One region of the Cellulosimicrobium sp. I38E genome, then DNA from elsewhere that is predicted to be linked to it. Evidence: predicted binding sites of a transcription regulator. Region 1 holds the regulator's gene; the other holds the start of a gene.
The links. The regulator Rex, encoded in region 1, represses fermentation and respiration genes when NADH is low (regulators of the CRP and FNR family bind a similar motif). The targets are predictions, from matches to a motif close to CTTGTGAANNNNTTCACAAG.
Positions count from the first base shown of each region.

Region 2: adhE (bifunctional acetaldehyde-CoA/alcohol dehydrogenase) is a predicted target of Rex. The motif match lies at 4,556-4,575, and genes of this name have one in related genera.

Region 1 is NZ_LUAZ01000034.1:6,470-13,959, reverse strand. It holds gene A0J59_RS12180 (HAD family phosphatase) at 1-437, opposite strand, end outside; gene A0J59_RS12175 (glutaredoxin family protein) at 499-792, shown strand; gene A0J59_RS12170 (redox-sensing transcriptional repressor Rex) at 852-1,526, shown strand; gene A0J59_RS12165 (YceI family protein) at 1,637-2,188, opposite strand; gene A0J59_RS12160 (MarR family winged helix-turn-helix transcriptional regulator) at 2,361-2,888, shown strand; gene A0J59_RS12155 (histidine phosphatase family protein) at 2,959-3,630, shown strand; gene A0J59_RS12150 (TlpA disulfide reductase family protein) at 3,758-4,390, shown strand; gene A0J59_RS12145 (cytochrome c biogenesis CcdA family protein) at 4,501-5,256, shown strand; gene A0J59_RS12140 (cytochrome c biogenesis protein ResB) at 5,258-7,147, shown strand; gene ccsB (c-type cytochrome biogenesis protein CcsB) at 7,151-7,490, shown strand, end outside.
Region 2 is NZ_LUAZ01000001.1:221,750-229,239, forward strand. It holds gene A0J59_RS00900 (glycoside hydrolase family 65 protein) at 1-1,436, shown strand, start outside; gene A0J59_RS00905 (hypothetical protein) at 1,884-2,219, shown strand; gene A0J59_RS00910 (prolyl oligopeptidase family protein) at 2,227-4,455, opposite strand; gene adhE (bifunctional acetaldehyde-CoA/alcohol dehydrogenase) at 4,666-7,410, shown strand.

The sequences.
Region 1 (7,490 bases):
GAGACCAGCCACACCTGGTGCCCCGCGGCGAGGTGCTCGTCGAGCAGGCGGCGCGTGCCGGGGTAGATGCGCAGCGAGAGGACGGTGTCGTAGACCTCCTCGCCGATCGCGGTGACCTCGGCGACGGAGCGGCCGGCGATGAGCGCGAGCGCGCGCGACCGGATGCGGTCGATCTGCTGCTTGTTCTCGCCGAACAGGAGATAGCGCGCCTGGTGGACGGCGAAGCGCGCGATGTCGAGCGTCGAGAAGAACTCGCGCTGGTAGAGGGCGCGGGCGAGGTGGAACGACGACGCGCCGCGGATGATCGTGTTGTCGACGTCGAAGAACGCGGCGGTGCGGTGCGCGGGGGCGGGCGGCGTGCGCTCGGCGGCCGGTGCGTCCTCGGGGTCCGTCGACCCGGGGGGCGGGACGGGGCCCGGACCGGAAGACGTCGCCATGACCCCACTCTAGGCGGTCTCCGGACCGTCCCGGGGGCGGGTCCCTCGTACCCTGGGAGTCGTGACCACCTCCGACGCCCCCGCCCCTCCCGTCGTCCTCTACGGCCGCGCGGGGTGCCACCTGTGCGACGACGCACGGGCGGTCGTCGAGGCGGTGTGCGCCGAGGCGGGGGTCGCGTGGGCGGAGGTGGACGTCGACGCGCCGGGCGCGGACCCGGTGCTGCGCGAGCAGTACGGCGAGTACGTCCCGGTCGTGACGGTCGGCGGCGTCCAGCAGGGCTTCTGGCGGGTGGACGCCCGCCGGCTCGCGCGCGCGGTGGGTCGGATTTCGACGGCGCGCGCGGACCTGGGATGATTCCTCCCGGTGGAGCGTGACCGTCGACGAGGACGGTCCCAGGGACGACGGGGTGACGGGTGGCTGAGCAGGTAGTCGGTGAGGTGACGGCGCCGGGGATCCCGAGCGCGACGGTGGCGCGGCTCCCGTCCTACCTGCGGGCGCTGCGGGACCTCGTGGCGCGGGGGGTGGCGACGACGTCGTCGGTCGAGCTCGCGGAGCTCTCCGGCGTGGGCCCGGCGCAGCTCCGCAAGGACCTGTCGTTCCTGGGCTCGTTCGGCACGCGCGGCGTCGGGTACGACGTGGACTCGCTCGCGCAGTACATCACCGAGGCGCTGGGGCTCGTGGACGAGCACCGCATCGCGATCGTCGGGATCGGCAACCTGGGGCACGCGCTCGCGAACTACTCGGGCTACGAGCAGCGCGGCTTCCACGTCGCGGCGCTCCTCGACGCGTCGCCGGACGTCGTCGGGACGCGGGCGGCGGGTCTCGTCGTCGAGCACGTCGACGCGCTCGAGGAGGTCGTGGCGCGCGAGAAGGTGTCGATCGTGGTCCTCGCGACGCCCGCGGCGCACGCGCAGTCGGTGGCGGACCGCGTCGTCGCCGCCGGGGTGCGCGAGATCCTCAACTTCGCGCCGCGCGCCCTCCAGGTGCCCGCGGACGTCGACGTGCGCGGCGTGGACGTCGGCAGCGAGCTCCAGATCCTCGCGTTCCACTCCCAGGCTCGCGCGCTCGCCGAGGCGCAGGACCGCTGAACGACGAAGGGCCGCGTGCTGGTGCACGCGGCCCCTCGGGCGGCACCCCTGCCGGTGGGTGCAGCGTTCCCGGGGAAGGGTCCCGGGGAAGGGTGTCCGGGAGTCGGTCGTCAGCCCTGCTTGATGGCCGAGACGTCGAGCGCGATCTTGATCTTGTCGCCGACGAGCACGCCGCCGGTCTCGAGCGCCGCGTTCCAGGTCAGCCCGAACTCCTTGCGGGAGATCTCCGTCGTCGCCTCGAAGCCGGCGCGCGCGTTGCCGAACGGGTCGGTCGCGGTGCCCGCGAACTCGGTCTCGAGCTCGACCGGCTTGGTCACGCCGTTGATGGTCAGGTCGCCCGCCACGACGAAGTCGTCGCCGTCGCCGGAGATGCTGGTCGACGCGAAGCTCCACGTCGGCTTGTTCTCGGCGTCCCAGAAGTCCGCGCTGCGCAGGTGGTTGTCGCGGTTCGCGTCGCCCGTGCTCACGGACGCCGCGTCGAGCTCGGCGGTCACGGAGGTCGACTCGAGGTCGTCGCCCACGGTGATGGTGCCGGCCGTGATGGCGAGCGTGCCGCGCACCTTGGAGATGCCGGCGTGGCGAACCGTGAAGGCCGCCTGCGAGTGGGACGAGTCGAGGGCGTAGGTACCGGCGTTGAGCCCGGCGGGTAGCGGCGTGGCCATGGGTGCTCCTGAGGGGGTCGTGGGTCCCGGAGGACCGAACTTGGTTGAAGGTTCAACTTCGTACGAGCGTATCAACAGCAGGGGGTGATCCGTCTATTCCCGGTGGGGTGGAAGAATGTTGCCCGAGGTTCCGCCCCCGAACCGACCCCCGTCCGCGAGCGCCCGAGGACCTATGACCAGCAACGACGTCGACGCCCAGCCGACGACGACCGCCAGCACCGTCGCGACCGCGAGCGCGGAGCCGCGCTGGCTCGACGCCGAGCAGCAGCGTCTGTGGCGCGCCTACCTCGACGGGACCGTGCGCTTCATCGAGTCGCTGGGGCGTGACCACGAGGAGCGGTCGGAGGTCTCGCTCAACGAGTACGAGCTCCTCGTGCGGCTCTCGGAGAGCCCGGACCACACGCTGCGCATGTCCGCGCTCGCCGACGGGCTCGCGCGCTCCCGCAGCCGCGTCACCCACACGGTCGCGCGCATGGAGGCGCGCGGCCTGGTGCGGCGCTCGGCGAGCACGGGCGACCGCCGTGGGGTCAACTGCGCGATGACGCCGGAGGGCTACCGCGTGCTCGTGGCGTCCGCCCCGGCGCACGTCGCGGCCGTGCGCCGGTTCATGGTCGACGTGCTCACGCCGGAGCAGTTCCAGGCGCTCGGCGAGGCGATGGCCGCCGTCGCCGCGGCGTGCAAGGCGGACCGCGACGCCTGACCCCGCCGCCGCCCCGGGGTCGCGTGCGCCGGGTGCCGGTCAGAGCCCGGAGTGCGGGACACTGGTGCGCATGGTCTCCACCATCGTCCACCTCCTGCGCCACGGCGAGGTCCACAACCCCGACGGCGTCCTCTACGGCCGCATCCCCGGCTACCACCTCTCCGAGCGGGGCCACGAGATGGCCCGCCGCGTCGCCGCGCACCTCGCGGGCGAGCCCGGCCCCGACGGGGCGTCGCGCCCGCGCGCCGACCTCGCCGTCGTCGTCGCGTCACCGCTCCAGCGCGCGCAGGAGACGGCGACGCCCGCCGCCGAGGCCTTCGGGCTCGAGCTCGGCACGGACGACCGCCTCATCGAGGCGGCGAACCACTTCGAGGGCAAGACGTTCGGCGTCGGGGACGGGTCGCTGCGCCACCCGCAGCACTGGCCCTACCTGTGGAACCCGTTCCGCCCGTCGTGGGGCGAGCCGTACGTGGAGCAGGTCGCGCGCATGCGGGCCGCCGTCGCCGACGCGCGGGACAAGGCGGCCGGGCACGAGGCGCTGCTCGTCAGCCACCAGCTCCCCGTGTGGCTCACGCGCCTGAGCTTCGAGAACCGCCGGCTGTGGCACGACCCGCGCAAGCGTGAGTGCTCGCTCGCGTCGCTCACGTCGCTGCACTTCGAGGACGACCGCCTCGTCGGCCTGCACTACTCCGAGCCGGTCGCCGACCTCCTCCCGGGCGCCGCGACCGTCGCGGGGGCGTGACGTCGGTCATGTCTCACGCCGTCGTCGCCGTCCAGGCGCCCGAACCGTCCCGTTCGGAAGTGGCGGAGGTCACGTCTCTCAGGTGGCGTCCAGGAACCCCGGGCAGGGTGCCTCCCGTGATGACGCTGTGACCGCCAGCTCGCGCGCGCGTGACCCGCGCGCCCTCCCGCCCGTCCGCCGCGTGCTGACCGCGGGCGTCGTGGTCGCCGCGACGCTCGGCCTCGCGGCGTGCGCCCAGGACTCCGGCGCGACGACCGACGTCGTCGGGCAGGGCTACGTCTCCGGCGACGGCTCGGTCCGCACCTGGGACGCCGGCGAGCGGGGTGACGTCGTCGCGCTCACCGGCACCGACTACGAGGGCGAGCAGGTCGACACGAGCGCCTGGCTGGGCGACGTCGTCGTCCTCAACACGTGGTACGCGGCGTGCGCGCCGTGCCGTGCCGAGGCGCCCGACCTCGTGGCGCTCGCGAACGACCGCGCCGACGACGGCGTGCAGGTGCTCGGCATCAACACGACCGACGAGGCGGGCGCCGCGCAGGCGTTCCAGCGCCGGTTCGAGGTGCCCTACCCGTCGATCGACGACCGCAGCGGGGAGGTCGTCGCGGCGCTCTCCGGCACCGTGCCGCTCCAGGCCGTGCCGTCGACGGTCGTGCTCGACCGCGAGGGCCGCGTCGCGGCGCGCGTCATCGGGCTCGCCGAGGGCTCCACCCTGGACGCGCTCGTCGACGACGTGCTCGCCGAGGACGAGGCGGCCGGCTGACCGTGGTCACCCTCGCGTCCCTCGCCGCCACCGTCCCGACCGCCGCGCTCCCCGCGGCCGCCGCGACGAGCGTCGGCGACACGTTCGCCGCGACGGTCTGGAGCGGGTCGATGCTCCTGGCGGTCCCCGTGGCGGTCCTCGCGGGGCTCGTGTCCTTCGCGTCGCCGTGCGTGCTGCCGCTCGTGCCCGGTTACGTCGGCTACGTCTCGGGCATGGCCGCGGCGAACGCCGGGAGCGGGCGCGGAGCGTCCGGGGGGACGACGACGGCCACCCGGGTCGCGGCGCCGAGCCGCGGGCGCGTGCTCGCGGGGGTCGGGCTCTTCGTCGCCGGGTTCACCCTGGTCTTCGTCGCGCTCATGGTCGCGGCCGGCGCGATCGGCGTGCACCTGGTCCGCTGGGAGGACGTCATCACGCGCGTCCTCGGCGTCGTCGTGATTCTCATGGGGCTCGCCTTCATGGGCGCGGTCCCGTTCCTCCAGCGCGAGCGGCGCCTTCACCTGAGCCCGCAGGCCGGGCTCTGGGGTGCGCCGCTGCTCGGCATCGTGTTCGGGCTCGGCTGGACGCCGTGCCTCGGTCCGACGCTCGTCGCCGTGCAGTCGCTGTCGCTGAACGAGGCCTCGGCGGGCCGTGGCGCGATCCTCGGGATCGCCTACTGCCTCGGCCTGGGTGTGCCGTTCCTGCTCATCGCGCTCGGGCTCCAGAGCTCGCAGCGCATGCTCGGCTTCCTGCGCCGGCACCGCCTCGCCATCATGCGGATCGGCGGCGGGCTGCTCGTGCTCATCGGCCTCGCGCTGGTCACGGGCCTGTGGACGACGTGGACGTCGACCATGCAGGGCTGGATCGACGGCTACGTGACGGTGGTGTGAGATGACCGAGCGGACCGGCCAGGCCGAGAGGTCAGAAGAGCGTCCGACGACCTCGACGGGCTACCGCCCCGAGGGCATCGACGACGCGTTCTCCGCGGGCGACGGCCCGGGGGACCGGACGCCGTCGGGTGGCGGGGGTGACGCGGGAGGCGACGGCGGCCCGGCGCTCCCGAGGCTCGGGTGGCGCGGCACGCTGCGCTGGACGTGGCGCCAGCTCACGAGCATGCGCGTCGCGCTCATGCTGCTGATGCTGCTCGCGGTCGCGGCGGTGCCCGGCTCCGTCCTGCCGCAGCGCCCCCAGGACCCGGCGGCCGTGCTGCGCTACCTCCAGGAGAACCCGACGACGGGGGAGTGGCTCGACCGGCTCGGCTTCTTCGACGTCTACGCCTCGGTGTGGTTCTCGGCCATCTACATCCTGCTGTTCGTCTCGCTCGTCGGGTGCATCCTGCCGCGGACCAAGGCGCACTGGCAGGCGCTGCGTACGCGCCCGCCGCGCACGCCGCGGCGCTTCGACCGCTTCCCGGCACAGGGGCGCGCCGTCACCGACGCGTCGCCGGACGACGTCGTCGCGGCCGCGAGCACGCACCTGCGTGGCCGTCTGCGCTGGCTGCCGACGTTCCGCGTCGACACGGGCACCGAGGAGGCCGCCCCGGCACGGGGCCGCGCCGCCGCGCGGCCCGCGGCGCGCACGGTGTCCGCCGAGCGGGGCTACGTGCGCGAGACCGGCAACCTGCTGTTCCACCTGTCTCTCGTCGGCCTCCTGGTCGCCGTCGCGACGGGCCAGCTCCTGCACTACCGCGGGCAGGCGATCGTCACGGAGGGCCGCGGGTTCGCGAACGCGGTCGTCGACTACGACACGTTCGAGAACGGCGCGTGGTTCCGGCCGTCGTCGCTCGTGCCGTTCTCGATGACGCTCGACGCCTTCGAGTCCGAGTTCGCCCAGGACTCCGTCGCGTTCGCGCAGTCGCGCGACTTCACCGCGACGGTCACCGTGCGCGACCCCGACGGCACGACCCACGAGGAGACCATCAAGGTCAACCACCCGCTCACCGCGGGCGGCGCCAAGATCTACCTCCAGGGCAACGGGTTCGCGCCCGAGGTCACGGTGCACGACGCCGACGGCGAGGTCGCGTTCTCCGGCCGCGTGCCGTTCCTGCCCGAGGACACGATGTACACCTCGCGCGGCGTCATCAAGGTGCCCGACGTGTCCTCCGGCCTCGACCAGATCGGCCTCGTCGGGTACTTCCTCCCGACGGCCCAGCTCAGCGAGGACGGCGAGACCGCGGCGTCGGTGTACCCGCAGCCGATCAACCCGCTGCTCGTGCTCGAGGTCTACCGCGGCGACCTCGGCCTCGACGAGGGTCTGCCGCAGAACGTCTACCGCCTCGACACCGACGACCTCACGCCGTCGGTCGACGAGGACGGCGAGCGTGTGAAGCTGCTCGTCGCCCCGGGCGAGACGGTCGACCTGCCCGACGGTCTCGGCACGATCACGTTCGACTCGCTGCCGCGCTACGTCGCGCTCGACCTGCGCCACGACCCGTCGCTCACGTGGGTGCTCGTGTTCGCGCTCGGCGCGCTCACGGGGCTCGCCGTCTCGCTCTTCACCCCGCGCCGCCGCGTGTGGGTGCGCGCGTGGCGCGAGGAGGTGCCCGGGACGGGCGACGACGCCCCGCGCGAGCGCACCGTCGTCGCCGTCGCGGGCCTCGCCCGCGGGGACGACGCCGGCCTCCAGGGCGAGGTGGACTCGCTTCTCGCCGCGCTCCCGGGCGTGGCACCATCGGGTGAGGGTGACCTCACCTCGTCGCCGGGACGCGCACCGGCCGACCGCACCCGCTCCACCGCGCGTCCCGCACAGGACCCGACCGCGCGACCGCGCACGAAAGGCTGACCGATGACCGTAGCCGAGCTGAGCCAGGACCTCGTCTGGGCCGCTGCGACTGCCCTGACCGTCGCGCTCGTCGCGTTCGCGATCGACCTCGCGCGGCTCGCGGGCCGCGCCGACGACGAGCGGGCCGAGGCACGGGCCGACGCGAAGGCGCCCGGCGCGGAGGTGCTCGCCGGCGCGGGCGCGTCCGTCTCGCCGTACGGCCCGGACACTCCGGAGGCCGTCGACGCCGCCCCCGTCGCCGCGCCCGAGCCGTCGCGCAAGGCCGCCAACATCGGGATCTCGCTCACGTGGCTCGGGACGGCGCTGCTGCTCGTCGCGATCGTCACGCGCGGCATCGCCGCGG
Region 2 (7,490 bases), on a different contig from region 1:
GCTGGAACCTGTTCCAGCTCGCCCAGGCGACCGCGCGCGCCGAGGGCAACGGCGTCCCCGCCAAGGGACTCACCGGCTCCGGGTACAGCGGGCACTACTTCTGGGACACCGAGATCTACGTCCTCCCGTTCCTCACCTACACGAGCCCCCGGTACGCGCGCAACGCGCTGCGCTTCCGCTACCAGATGCTCGACGCCGCCCGGCGGCGCGCGGCCGAGCTGTCGCAGAAGGGCGCGCTCTTCCCCTGGCGCACGATCAACGGCGAGGAGGCGTCCGCCTACTACGCGGCCGGCACCGCGCAGTACCACATCGACGCCGACGTCAGCTACGCGCTCGTGCAGTACGTGCGCGCGACGGGCGACATCGACTTCCTGCGCCGCGAGGGCGTCGACATCCTCGTCGAGACCGCGCGCATGTGGGAGGACCTGGGCTTCTGGCGCGCGAACGGCGACGACAACTTCCACATCCACGGCGTGACCGGCCCCGACGAGTACACGACCGTCGTCAACGACAACCTGTTCACCAACGTCATGGCGCGGTTCAACCTCCGCGCGGCGGCGATCGTCGTCGAGCGCATGAAGGCCGAGCACCCCGAGGACTACGCGCTGCTCGTGGACCGGCTCGGGCTCGGTGCGTACGAGGCGGCGGAGTGGGTCCGTGCGGCCGACCACATGTCGATCCCGTACGCCGAGAGCATCGGCATCCACCCGCAGGACTCGCACTTCCTCGAGCGCGAGATCTGGGACCTCGCGCACACCCCCGCGAACAAGCGCCCCCTCCTGCTGCACTACCACCCGCTCGTCATCTACCGCTACCAGGTGCTCAAGCAGGCCGACGTGGTGCTCGCGCTGTTCCTCCAGGGCCAGCACTTCACCGCGGAGGAGAAGCTCGCCGACTTCGAGTACTACGACCCGTTGACCACGGGCGACTCGACGCTGTCCGGCGTCGTGCAGTCGATCGTCGCGGCGGAGGTCGGGTACCACGAGCTCGCGCTCGAGTACTTCGTGTCGTCGCTGTTCGTCGACCTCGCGAACCTCCACGCGAACGCGGCCGACGGCGTGCACGTCGCCAGCGCGGGCGGCACGTGGTCCGCGCTCGCGTGCGGGTTCGGCGGGATGCGCGACTCCGACGGCGAGCTGAGCTTCGACCCGCGCCTTCCCCAGGACTGGGAGTCGCTGACGTTCCGGGTCCAGTGGAACGGGTCGCGCCTGCGCGTCACCGTGCTCCCCGACGCGATCGAGCTCGACGCCGAGACCGGCGACGGCGCGCAGGTCACCGTGCGCGGCGAGAAGGTCAAGGTCGTCCCGGGTGAGGTCGCGCGCGTCGCGCTCGACGGTCAGGGCCCCGTGAAGCCCGGTCGCCCGAGCCTGCGCGCGCTCTCCGGCAACCGCCGCGACGACGGCACCCTCATCACCGCGACGGTCCCGCACTCCTGATCCGGGCTCTTCCGTGGCGGCGCTCCGGCCCGCCGAGGTAGAGCCGTGGTCGCGCGAGGGAGAGCCGTGGTTCTTGGGTTCGACGGCGCGTGGTCGCCCTGGGTGGGCGGGGTGGGTGGTGGTGCCGCGTCTACCATCCGCCGCTCGTTCCTCGCGGCTCCCGCCAGGCCCGCCACGACGCGGCACCACCACCCACCCCGCCCAACGTCGGCTCGCCCTGGTCGGTCCTCACCCGGGTGACCGCCCGCCGTGTCGGGTTCGCCTGCACCTTCCCCCTGCCGCACGCGGTCTCCGCCGTGGACCCGGCCATGCCGGCACGGGACCTGGCCTCACGCCGGGGACGCTCGCGGGAACTGCCCGGGATCTCCCCGCGTCGTCCCAGGTCGTGGTGCGCCGACGGCGGTAGGTTGCCGACGAGAGCGGGTCGGTCGAGCGCGGGGGAAAGAGATGAGCGGTCGTCGGTACGGGCGCGCGTGGACCGTTGCGGTCGCGGGCGTCGGCGTGGGGGCGGTGCTGTCGGCGTGCGACGGCGGCGGGGACCTGGAGGTCGCCAACGACAGCGGGGAGGTCGTGACCGTCCGGACCGGGGACGAGGAGTCGGAGGTCGACGGGGGCGGTGGGGTCGTGCTCCTCGACTACGGCTGCACGCCGGGTGACGTGACGGTCGTGCGGGCGTCCGGGGCCGAGGAGGTCGTGGACGGGCCGGTGTGCCCGGACGAGAAGATCGTGATCCACGCCGACGAGGTGGTGCTGGTCCCCGTCGACGTGGACGACGACTCCTGAGCAGACGTCAGCCGAGGCGCTCGGCGAGGAATCGGTAGTGCACCGCGGCCATGTGCGCGGCCTGGGCGTTGTTCGCCGCGCCGCCGTGGCCGCCCTCGATGTTCTCGTAGTAGGTGACGTCCTTGCCCTCGCCGAGCATCTTCGCGGCGAGCTTGCGCGCGTGGCCCGGGTGGACCCGGTCGTCCTTGGTCGACGTCGTGAAGAGCACGGGCGGGTACTCGCGCTCGGCGTCGAACAGGTGGTACGGCGAGAACGTGCGGATGAACTCCCACTGCTCCGGGTCGTCCGGGTCGCCGTACTCCGCGGCCCACGACGCCCCGGCGAGGAGCTGGGTGTACCGGCGCATGTCGAGCAGCGGGACGCCGACGATCACGGCGCCGAAGAGCTCGGGGTACTGCGTGAGCATGTTGCCCGCGAGGAGGCCGCCGTTGGAGCGACCCTCCATGCCGAGGTGCTCGTGGGTCGTGATCCCGCGGGCCACGAGGTCGCGCGCGACGGCGGCGAAGTCCTCGTACGCGCGGTGCCGGTTCGCCTTGAGCGCGGCCTGGTGCCAGGCCGGGCCGTACTCGCCGCCGCCGCGGATGTTCGCGACGACGTAGACGCCGCCGCGCGAGAGCCAGGCCCGGCCGAGCGCGCCGGAGTAGGCGGGCGTGAGCGAGATCTCGAAGCCGCCGTACCCGTACAGCAGGGTCGGCGCGGTCCCCGTGCCGCCGTCGCCCGCCCCCGCGACGAGGTCCGCGCGGCCGACGACGAAGTACGGCACGCGCGTGCCGTCGTCGGACGTGGCGAAGTGTTGGGCGACGGTCATGCCGTCGGCGTCGAAGAACGCGGGGTTGGACTTGACGACCTCGGGCGCACCGGCGTCGCCGGGACGCTCCCCGAGCGACAGGAGCGAGAGCGTCGTCGGCGTGAGGTAGTCGGTCGTGACGAGCCACAGGTCGTCGGTGTCGACGGGGTCGACGGCCCCGACGGCGACCGTGCCGAGCTCCGGCAGGCCGGGGATCTCGGAGCGCACCCACGGCGCGTCGGCGGTGTCCTGCCCGACGGCGGTCCCGCCGCCCCCGGGCGCGGCGGCCTCCGGCGGCGTCAGCACGTGCAGGCGGTTCTTCACGTCGTCGAGCACGTTGACCACGAGGTGGTGGCGCGTCCACGTCGCGCCGGCGAGCGACGTCGTCGCCGTAGGCTCGAAGAGCACGGTGAAGCCGCGGTCGCCCGCCAGGAAGTCGTCGAACCGTGCCGCGAGGAGCGACCCGGCGCGGTACGTGGTCCCGCCGACTGTCCAGTCGTCGCGCAGCTCGACGAGCATCCACTCGCGCCGCACGCCGACCTCGGCGGAGTCGGGCACGTCGATCTTCGTCAGGCGCTGCTCAGGCGTGCCGGTGCGCTCGGCGAGGTAGAGCTCGTCGGAGTAGAACGCCCTGGAGCGGTGGACGAAGTCGCGCTCGAACCCGGGCGTGTGCGAGCGCCAGGCGGAGATGTACATGTCCTCGTCGGTGCCCTCGTAGACGGTCACCGCGGCGTCGAGCGGGGTGCCGCGCGTCCAGCGCTTGACCACGCGCGGGTACCCGGACGGCGTGAGCGTGCCCTCGCCGAAGTCGGTGAAGACGTAGACGGTGTCGGCGTCGATCCACCCGAGCGAGCCCTTGGCCTCGGCGCGGTGGAAGCCGCCGTCCTCCGGCGCGACGAACCGCTTCTCGACGAGGTCGAACTCGCGCGTGACGTCGGCGTCGGAGCCGCCGGGGGAGAGCTCGACGAGCGCGTGGCGCCACGGCTCGCCCGCGGCGAGCTGCTCGGGCGTCGGGCGCAGGACGCTCGCGCCGTGCCACACCCACGACTCGCCCTCGGCCGCGGCGAGCGCGTCGAGGTCGAGCACGGTCTCCCACTCGGGGTCGTCGGTGCGGTAGGAGTCCAGCGTCGTGCGGCGCCACAGGCCGCGCTCGTGCTGCGCGTCGCGCCAGAAGTTGTAGTACCGGTCCCCGATCTTGGAGACCTCGGGAATCTTGGCGTCGGAGTCGAGCACCTCACGGATCGCGCGCTCGGTCGTGGCGAACTCGTCGGCGACCTCGAGCGTGTCGGCGACCTCGGCGTTGCGGGCGCGGACCCAGGCCAGCGCCTCGTCGCCCTCGACGGACTCGAGCCAGAGGTACGGGTCGTGGGGCGCGCCGTCGTCGGGGAGAGCGGTCTCGGAGGGGTTCTGGGGCGCGGGCGCAGGGCTCGTCGTCTGCTCGGCGGTCATGGTCCCCCACCCTACGGCGGCGCGGGCGGTGGTGCGGAGGTCACCGGGGGACCGGGACCTTCGACCTCGAACGGCCCTCCAGTCTTGCTCCACCGACAGGCTTGTGAAAACATTCACAAGTAGAGAGACCGCTGAAGGAGCCGGGGCAATCCGGCCCCGGCAGCACCCGCGGCCCGACGCCCGGCCCCGGCCGGGCACCGGAGGGGACGCATGAGCGCGAAGAGCGCCGGCACGAAGGTCGAGAACCGCACCGAGGACACCCGCACGACCCAGGAGATCGACGTCCTCGTCGAGCGAGCGCGCAAGGCGCTCGACCAGTACATGAGCCTCACGCAGGAGGACGTCGACCGGATCGTCCTCAAGGCGTCCGTCGCGGGCCTGCACCAGCACGGCCACCTCGCGCAGATGGCCGTCGCCGAGACCGGGCGCGGCGTCTTCGAGGACAAGGCGACCAAGAACATCTTCGCGTGCGAGCACGTGCCCAACTCGATGGCGAACCTCAAGACGGTCGGCATCATCGGCCGTGACGAGCTCACGGGCGTCGTCGAGATCGCCGAGCCCGTCGGCGTCGTGTGCGCGGTGACGCCGGTGACCAACCCGACGTCGACCACGATCTTCAAGTCGCTCATCGCGCTCAAGACGCGCAACCCCGTCGTGTTCGCGTTCCACCCGAGCGCGCAGCGCTCGTCCGTCGAGGCGGCCCGCATCGTGCGCGACGCCGCGGTCGCGGCCGGCGCGCCCGACGACTGCATCCAGTGGGTCGAGCACCCGTCGATCGAGGCGACCAACACGCTCATGCACCACCCGGGCGTCGCGCTCATCCTCGCCACGGGCGGCAACGGCATGGTCCGCGCCGCCTACTCGGCCGGCAAGCCCGCGCTCGGCGTCGGGGCCGGCAACGTCCCCGCCTACGTCGAGAAGAGCGCCGATCTCGGCCGCGCGATCAACGACGTCGTCATGTCGAAGTCGTTCGACAACGGCATGGTCTGCGCGTCGGAGCAGGCGCTCATCCTCGACGACGTGATCTACGACGACGCGATGCGCGAGCTGGCCCGTCTGCACGCCTACCGCGCGACGCCCGCCGAGAAGGCGATGCTCGAGCGCCTGATCTTCGGGGTCGAGGCGAACGGCACGAACTGCGCCGGCGCCAAGCTCAACCCGAAGGTCGTCGGCAAGTCGCCCGTGTGGATCGCGCGCGAGGCCGGGTTCGAGGTCCCCGACGACACGTCGATCATCCTCGCGGAGATCGACGACGTCGGCCCGGACGAGCCGCTGAGCCGCGAGAAGCTCACGCCCGTCCTCGCCGTGCTGCGCGCGCGCGACACCGAGCACGGCGTCCGCCTCGCGGAGCGCATGGTCGAGCTCGACGGCCTGGGGCACTCGGCCGCCATCCACACGGCGGACCAGGAGCTCGTCGAGCGGTACGGCTCGCGGGTCAAGGCCGTGCGCGTGCTGTGGAACAGCCCGACGTCGCTCGGCGGCATCGGCGACATCTACAACGCGCTGCTCCCGTCGCTCACTCTCGGGTGCGGCAGCTACGGCGCGAACTCGGTGTCGAACAACGTGTCGGCGGTCAACCTCATCAACGTCAAGCGGATCGGGCGGCGCAACAACAACATGCAGTGGTTCAAGGTGCCCGCCAAGACGTACTTCGAGCCGAACTCGATCCAGTACCTCGCGCAGATGCGCGACGTGCACCGCGTCACGATCGTCACCGACAAGGTCATGAGCCGCATCGGCGTCGTCGACCGCGTGCTGGACGTCCTCGCCCGCCGCGAGGAGAAGGTCGCGATCCAGATCATCGACGCGGTCGAGCCGGAGCCGAGCGTCGGCACCGTGAACCGCGGCGCCGAGTCGATGCGGGACTTCGAGCCGGACACGATCATCGCGATCGGCGGCGGCTCGCCGATGGACGCGGCCAAGGTCATGTGGCTGCGCTACGAGCACCCGGAGATCGAGTTCTCCGACATGCGCGAGAAGTTCTTCGACGTCCGCAAGCGCGCGTACAAGTTCCCGGAGCTCGGGGGCAAGGCGAAGCTCGTGTGCATCCCGACGTCGTCGGGCACCGGCGCGGAGGTGACGCCGTTCGCGGTCATCACCGACCCGGAGACGGGCTTCAAGTACCCGCTCGCGGACTACGCGCTCACCCCGACCGTCGCCATCGTCGACCCCGTGCTCACGGACACCATGCCGGCGAAGCTCGCGGCCGACTCGGGCTTCGACGCCCTCACGCACGCGACCGAGGCGTTCGTCTCCGTCTACGCGAACGACTTCACCGACGGGCTGTGCCTGCAGGCGATCAAGATGGTCTTCGAGCACATCGAGGACTCGGTCACCCAGGGTGCGGCCGCCCCGAAGGCGCGCGAGAAGATGCACAACGCGGCGACCATCGCGGGCATGGCGTTCGGCTCGGCGATGCTCGGCATCGTGCACGCCATGGCGCACACCGTGGGCTCGACGTTCCACCTCGTGCACGGGCGCACCAACGCGGTGCTCCTGCCGCACGTGATCCGCTACAACGGCCAGGTGCCCACCAAGCTCACGAGCTGGCCCAAGTACGAGCGCTACGTGGCTCCCGAGCGGTTCCAGGAGATCGCGAAGCACCTCGGCCTCCCGGCCTCCACCCCGGAGGAGGGCGTCGAGTCGTACGCGAAGGCGGTCGAGGAGCTGCGCGCCAAGGTGGGCATCGAGTCGACGTTCGCCGCGCAGGGCGTCGACGAGACGGCGTTCCTGAGCCGCCTGGACGACCTCGCGCTCCGGTCGTTCGAGGACCAGTGCGCCCCCGCGAACCCGCGGATGCCGGTCCTGGAGGACATGCGCGACATCCTCGTCGCGGCCTACCGCGGCAGCAGCCGCGAGGTCGTGCGCGCGGAGCGGCTCGCGGCCCACGAGGCCGCGAGCGCCGAGGACGGGCAGGCGGCGACCCCGCCTGCCGAGACCGTGGCGGCCGGCTGACCCTTCCTGGCCCCACGAAACCCGGAGCCCGACGGCGCGAGTCCCCTTCCGCCGTCGGGCTCCGTGCGTCCTCCGGACGT